Regions from separate parts of the Streptomyces sp. P6-2-1 genome, predicted to be linked through region 3. Evidence: riboswitches for the same ligand, from Rfam matches in the RefSeq annotation. Region 3 holds a riboswitch; each other region holds the start of a gene.
What was found. Region 3 has a riboswitch for cobalamin ahead of metE (5-methyltetrahydropteroyltriglutamate--homocysteine S-methyltransferase). Riboswitches for the same ligand answer to the same signal wherever they lie in the genome.
Positions count from the first base shown of each region.

Region 1: it holds a riboswitch for cobalamin, as region 3 does, so the genes downstream of both, ACQYWQ_RS21380 (ribonucleoside-diphosphate reductase subunit alpha) here and metE (5-methyltetrahydropteroyltriglutamate--homocysteine S-methyltransferase) in region 3, are expected to answer to the same signal.
Region 2: it holds a riboswitch for cobalamin, as region 3 does, so the genes downstream of both, ACQYWQ_RS05290 (cobalamin biosynthesis protein) here and metE (5-methyltetrahydropteroyltriglutamate--homocysteine S-methyltransferase) in region 3, are expected to answer to the same signal.

Region 1 is NZ_CP192513.1:4,981,035-4,983,284, reverse strand. It holds gene mctP (monocarboxylate uptake permease MctP) at 1-276, shown strand, start outside; cobalamin riboswitch at 593-713, shown strand; gene ACQYWQ_RS21380 (ribonucleoside-diphosphate reductase subunit alpha) at 851-2,250, shown strand, end outside.
Region 2 is NZ_CP192513.1:1,188,140-1,190,389, reverse strand. It holds gene ACQYWQ_RS05295 (cobyric acid synthase) at 1-421, opposite strand, end outside; gene ACQYWQ_RS05290 (cobalamin biosynthesis protein) at 418-1,377, opposite strand; cobalamin riboswitch at 1,490-1,621, opposite strand; gene ACQYWQ_RS05285 (hypothetical protein) at 1,775-2,050, opposite strand; gene ACQYWQ_RS05280 (inorganic phosphate transporter) at 2,062-2,250, opposite strand, start outside.
Region 3 is NZ_CP192513.1:6,818,159-6,820,408, reverse strand. It holds gene ACQYWQ_RS28725 (MFS transporter) at 1-62, opposite strand, end outside; gene ACQYWQ_RS28720 (winged helix-turn-helix transcriptional regulator) at 205-747, shown strand; cobalamin riboswitch at 851-1,066, shown strand; gene metE (5-methyltetrahydropteroyltriglutamate--homocysteine S-methyltransferase) at 1,215-2,250, shown strand, end outside.

The DNA.
Region 1 (2,250 bases), 1.8 Mb from region 3:
GGGACCTGGGCGGCCTGGTCGACCTCCTCGCCGACCCAGGACCACTTCGGGGGCTCGTCGAAGGCGATCCCCGGCCTGGGCGAGATCGGGTACATCGGGATGACCGCGATCGTCCTGAACGTCGTCGTGACGGTCGTCCTCACGGTCGTACTGCGGGCCTTCAAGGCGCCGGAGGGCGTGGACGAGACCCAGCCGTCGGACTACGTGGCGGACGCGGGCGACCCCGGCGTGAAGCAGGAGCTTCCCCCGGCGGTCCCGGAGACGGCGGGGCACTGACCTCAGGCGGCGAACGCCGGAGCGGCCGAGAACTTTCGGCCGCTCCGGCGTTCGTGTGCCCGCTGACGGCCCCTCACGTTCCGCGACCGAAAACCGAACACGCGCACCCCTCGATCCGGCCGGTAAAAACTCCGTACGACCCCGCTTGTGGGGTCCCCTCAAGCCATACGATCGACGCCGCCGCCCCCACCGCACCCCGTCACCCCACCGGGCACGAGACGCCTTGTCGGCACCCCACAACCGTTGACCCGCACGTAACACTCCCCGCCCCCGACACAACATCTGGGGCCTCCTTTCCCGCCCGCCCCCCAGATGTATGCTCTTCCTCGCTGTCGGCAGGGGAATCCGGTGCGAGTCCGGGACTGTCCCGCAACGGTGTGCGACGCGCCCCGTGGCGTGTTGCGAGTCCGATGACCTGCCGAAAGCGCGCCGCCGTCCCACCCGGGCGCGGTGCCAGACGTCCGGGCCCCGTGGAATGGGCCGGGGACGTGACGCGGTGTGCCCGAAAGCGCTGCCGTCGTCCCGTCGCCGCCCCGCACCACAGGCCCCCAGCCGAGCGAGGGAGAGCCACCCAGTGACCATCGCGCCAGCAGATCCCGCCTCATCGGTCGCGGCCGAGCAGGACCTTCCCGGGACCGCCTTGTTGCGGACCCTCACGGAACTCACCGCCGATCTCCCCGACACCGACCCCGGCCGGGTCGCCGCCGCCGCCCTGCGCGGCCGCAGCGCCCACGCCGACGAGGCGGAGCTGCGCGAGCTGGCCACCGAGGCCGCCGCCGGGCTCATCTCCGAGGACCCCGCCTACTCCCGGCTCGCCGCGCGCCTGCTGGCCCTCGCGATCGCCGAGGAGGCCGCGGGCCAGGGCGCGAGCGGCTTCGCCGCCTCCGTCGCCGTGGGCCACGACGAGGGCCTGATCGGGGACCGTACGGCCGCGTTCGTCGCCGCGCACGCGGCCCGCCTGGACGCGCTCATCGATCCCGAGGGCGACGACCGCTTCGGCTACTTCGGCCTGCGCACCCTCTACAGCCGCTACCTCCTGCGCCACCCGATCACGCGCAAGGTCATCGAGACCCCGCAGCACTTCCTCCTCCGCGTCGCCGCCGGGCTCGCCGCCGACGACAGCCTCCCGGCCGTCGACGAGGTCGCGAGCCTGTACCGGCTCATGAGCCGCCTGGACTACCTGCCCTCCTCGCCGACGCTCTTCAACTCCGGTACGCGGCACCCGCAGATGTCCTCCTGCTACCTCCTGGACTCGCCGAAGGACGAGCTGGACTCGATCTACGAGCGCTACCTCCAGGTCGCCAGGCTCTCCAAGCACGCGGGCGGCATCGGCATCGCGTACTCCCGCATCCGCTCGCGCGGTTCGCTGATCCGCGGCACCAACGGGCACTCGAACGGCATCGTCCCCTTCCTCAAGACGCTCGACTCCTCCGTCGCCGCCGTCAACCAGGGCGGGCGCCGCAAGGGCGCGGCCGCAGTCTACCTGGAGACGTGGCACTCGGACATCGAGGAGTTCCTGGAGCTGCGCGACAACACGGGCGAGGACCAGCGCCGCACGCACCACCTGAACCTCGCGCACTGGATTCCCGACGAGTTCATGCGCCGCGTCGCCACCGACGCCGCGTGGTCGCTCTTCTCGCCGGCCGACGTGCCCGAGCTGACCGACCTGTGGGGCGAGGAGTTCGAGGCCGCCTACCGTGCCGCCGAGGCGAAGGGCCTGGCCCGCAAGACGATCCCGGCGCGCGAGCTGTACGGCCGCATGATGCGTACCCTCGCGCAGACCGGCCAGGGCTGGATGACCTTCAAGGACCACTCCAACCGCACCGCGAACCAGACCGCCGAGCCCGGCAGCGTCGTGCACTCCTCGAACCTGTGCACCGAGATCATCGAGGTCACCGACGACGGCGAGACCGCCGTGTGCAACCTCGGCTCGATCAACCTCGGCGCCTTCGTCGAGAACGGCGGGATCGACTG
Region 2 (2,250 bases), 5.6 Mb from region 3:
CCGCCGGGCTCCCCGCGCCCTCGCAGATCACGGCGTCGTACGTGCGCCGCAGCTCCGCGAGGCAGTCCACGACCGTCCCGAACAGCTCCGACTGCTTCCCGCCGTGGTAGCCGCGCGCGCTCAGCTCGCCGAGCGGCTTCCCGAGCAGCACGACCTGGCTGGAGCGCTCCCCGCCCGGCTTGAGCAGCACCGGGTTCATGAGCGCGCTCGGCTCGACGCGCGCGGCCTGCGCCTGCATCGCCTGCGCGCGGCCGATCTCGGCGCCGTCCCGCGTGACGAAGGAGTTGAGGGACATGTTCTGCCCCTTGAAGGGCGCGACGCTCACCCCTCGCCGTACGAGCCACCGGCAGATCCCGGCCGTGACGACACTCTTGCCCGCGTCGGAGGTCGTGCCCGCGACGAGCAGCCCGCCCCCGGTCACCGCGCACGCCCGGGGACGTACCGCGACACGAGGAGCCGCGCGGCGACGCACACCCCGAGGGCCGCCCACGTCACGCGGCGCGAGAGCCGTACGGCCCGCTCCACGTCCGGCACGGCGACGGCCCGCCCGCGCCGCGCGTTGAGCACCGGCCTGTGCTCGACCCGCCCCCCGTACGACAGCGTGCCGCCGAGCCGCACCCCGAGCGCGCCCGCGAAGGCCGCCTCGACGGGGCCCGCGTTGGGGCTCGGGTGCCGGTGCGCGTCCTCGCGCACCGCGGCGAGCGCGGCACGCGGCCCGCCGCCCGCGAGCGCGGCGAGCCCTGCGGTGAGGCGCGCGCCGGGGAAGCCCATGAGGTCGTCGAGCCGCGCGGCCGACCAGCCGAAGCGCAGGTACCGCAGCGACTTGTGGCCCACCATCGCGTCGAGCGTGTTGACGGCACGGAAGGCGAGGAGCCCCGGCACCCCGCCGAGCGCGCCCCACACGAGCGCCCCGACGACCGCGTCCGAGGTGTTCTCGGCGACGGACTCGACGACGGCGCGCGCGATCCCCTCCGCGTCGAGGTGGCGCGGATCGCGCCCGCACAGGTGCGGAAGGCGCTCGCGCGCGGCGGCGAGGTCTCCGGCTTCGAGCGCGGCGGCGAGCGCCCGCCCCTCGCGCGCGAGCGAGGTACCGCCCACGACGGTCCAGGTCACGAGCGCGGTGAGCGCGGCGGAAGCGACGGGAGAGCGGCGCGCCGCGGCACGGGACACGACGGCCCCGAGCGCGGTGGCGCCGCCCGCGCACAGCAGCGTGTGCAGGGCGCCCGCGCCCCGGTGGTCGCGCCACAGCGCCTTCTCCGCGAGGCCCGCGAGGCGCCCGTAGACGGCCACGGGGTGAGCGCGGCGCGGGTCGCCGAAGAGGGAGTCGCCGAGCAGACCGGCGGTGGCGCCGACCGCGAAAACACGTCCGGCAGGCATGGCGTCAGTCCGCCGTCACGCCTCGCGGGGGGGACAGGAGGGCTGGCGGGTGCGCACTGCGGCGGATGCCGGGCATGAGGGGTGTCCTACTCTCAGGGTCCGCGCCCTGGTACGACGTGATTCGGCGCCGGGAGTTCCTGACTTACGGGGATCACTCCCCGCTCACAGTGGCGGGACCGCGCCGGATTCGCACCGGTACTTCCTCCACAGCCGCCGAAATGGCCCCGGCAGTGCATCACGCCCCGAGACCGGGCGTCAACTCGCACTTGACGCAAGAGGGGCATACCGGCCGGGCCGGGACGCCGGGTCCCCGCGCCTCCTCCGCCGCCCCGGCACGCGAAAGCCCCGCGCCGCCCCCTGCCGGGAAACCGCGCGGGGCCCGTGCCGCCGCTCCGTCTCAGCCCACGATCACGTAGATCCCGAAGGCGACCGCGGCGAGGCACACCCCGAAGCACGCGTACGCGCCGAGCCGGGCGAGCAGCGCCCGGCCGCCCGCGCCCGTACCGCCGCCCGTCCCCGTACCGCCGCCCGCGCCCGCGCCGCCGTCCTCCGCCGTCGCCGCCGAGGCACGCGAGAGGCCCGCGATGCCGAGGGCGAAGGCGCCGACGAGGCCCACCGTGACGAGCAGGCTCACGCCGAAGACGGAGCCGAGTGCCGCCCAGTCGATATTCATGCGGGTTCCTTTCAGGCCGCGGTGCCGGAGCCCGCGGTGTGGCGCGGGGCCTCGGCCGTCGTCGGCGGGGCGGGGAGTTCCGCCGTGAGCGGGGGGTGGGCCGTGGTCAGCGCGTCCGGCGCCACGGCCGCCGTCGGCTGGAGCGGCACCGTGAGCGTCCCCGCGGGCGGCGGCGCGACCGAGGCGAGTGCCTGCGTGAC
Region 3 (2,250 bases):
GGGCGCTCCCGTGCCCCGAGGACGGGTCCCTTCCTCGTCGTCTCGTCCGTACCGCTCCCCATGCCCGTCCTCCCGGCCTGTGGGCGCGGGGGAGCTTGTCGCCGCCGCCCGCCACCCCATGAGTTCATTAACTGAACCTTGAACGGATCGAACGTAGCACAGTAGGTTCGCTCACCGAACCGACTAACGGGTATCGTGGGCCGCATGGCTCTCGGCAAGGACTACGCGCGGCAGGAGTGCTCCATCGCCCGCGCGCTGGAGATCATCGGCGAGCGGTGGACGATCCTGATCATCCGCGACGCCTTCTACGGGGTACGGCGCTACAACGACTTCCTCGTGCACCTCGGTGTCCCGCGCGCCGTCCTCGCCGCCCGCCTCCAGTCCCTCACCGGGGACGGCATCCTCGTCAAGCGCCGTTACCAGGAGTCCCCGCCCCGCGAGGAATACGTGCTGACGCCGCGCGGCGAGAGCCTGTGGCTCGTCCTGTACGGGCTCGGCGTGTGGGGCCGCACCGAGTTCGGCGGCTCCCGGCCGCTGCGCGAGTTCCGGCACGCGGCGTGCGACACCCCGCTCACCCCCCAGGGCACGTGCCCGCACTGCGCCATGTTCCCCGCGCCCACCGACGTCGACATGCTCCCCGGCCCTGGGCTCGACCCCGATCCCACCGACCCGGTGAGCCGCGTCCTGCTGTGCCGCCGCCGCATCCTCGAACCGGTCGACACGACCGGGATCACGGCGAAGGGCTGAGCCCCCGCGGAGTCCGCGCCCCGGGCGCGCGAAGTCACCGCCACGCCGGCTGCCGAAGGGTCCACTCCCTGAAACCCCTGCCGCCCGCTCCCCCACACCCCCTACACTGCCCGCAGCAGCTGGTTCGCCCCGCCCGCCAGGCGGGAGCGTCGCAAGAGGGAACCCGGTGGGAATCCGGGACTGCCCCGCAGCGGTGAGCGGGAACGACCGCCGTCATACGCACTGGGTCCGTACGGACCCGGGAAGCGACGGCCAGTAGGTGTCCTCCGACGAGGGCGTGCCCGCGAGTCCGAAGACCTGCCAGTCGCCCGGGCGCGTGCCGAAGCGCGCCCGGACATCCCGGTGACCTCGTGGGCGGGTCGGCGTGCACAGTGGGCGGAGCGCGACAGGTCCCGCCCGCTTCGTCGTTCCTTCGCACCCCGTGGACACCCGGGATCTCAGGGATTCATCTCGCGAAGGAGATCTCCGTGACACCGAAGTCCGCAGCCGCGGCAGCACGCGCCACCGTGTACGGCTACCCCCGTCAGGGCCCCGGCCGGGAGCTGAAGAAGGCGGTCGAGGGGTACTGGAAGGGCCGCGTGGACGCCGCGCGCCTCCAGGACACCGCACGTGAGCTGCGCGCCACCGCCTGGCGACAGCTCGCCTCGGACGGGGCCGACGAAGTCCCCACGGGCGACTTCTCGCTCTACGACCACGTGCTCGACACGAGCGTCATGGTGGGCGCGGTCCCCGCCCGCCACCGCGCCGCCTTCGCCGCCGACGCGCTCGACGGCTACTTCGCGATGGCGCGCGGCACGCAGGGCGTCGCGCCGCTGGAAATGACGAAGTGGTTCGACACCAACTACCACTACCTCGTACCGGAGCTGAGCCCCGACTCCGTGTTCGCCGCCGACTCGGCGAAGCAGGTCGGCGAGCTGCGCGAGGCGCTCGCGCTCGGGCTGCGCGCCCGGCCGGTCCTCGTCGGCCCGGTCACGTACCTGCTGCTCGCCAAGCCCGCGCCCGGCACCGAGCCGGGCTTCGCTCCGCTGAGCCTCCTGGACCGGCTCCTTCCCGTGTATGAGGAGGTCCTCGCCGACCTGCGCGCGGCCGGCGCGGAGTGGGTCCAGCTCGACGAGCCCGCGCTCGTCCAGGACCGCACCCCCGCCGAACTCGCCGCCGCCGAACGGGCCTACGCCTTCCTCGGCGGCCGCTCCGACCGCCCGGAACTGCTCGTCGCGAGCTATTTCGACCGGCTCGGGGACGCGCTGCCCGTGCTCGCGCAGGCCCCTGTGGAGGGGCTCGCGCTCGACTTCACGGGAGCGGCGGCCGCGAATCTCGACGCGCTCGCCGCCGCGGGCGGCCTCCCCGGCAAGCGGCTCGTCGCCGGGGTCGTGGACGGGCGCAACATCTGGACCTGCGACCTGGAGAAGGCCCTCGCGACGCTCGGCACCCTCCTCGGTCTCGCGGACCACGTGGACGTCGCCGCTTCCTGCTCGCTGCTCCACGTCCCGCTCGACGCCGCGC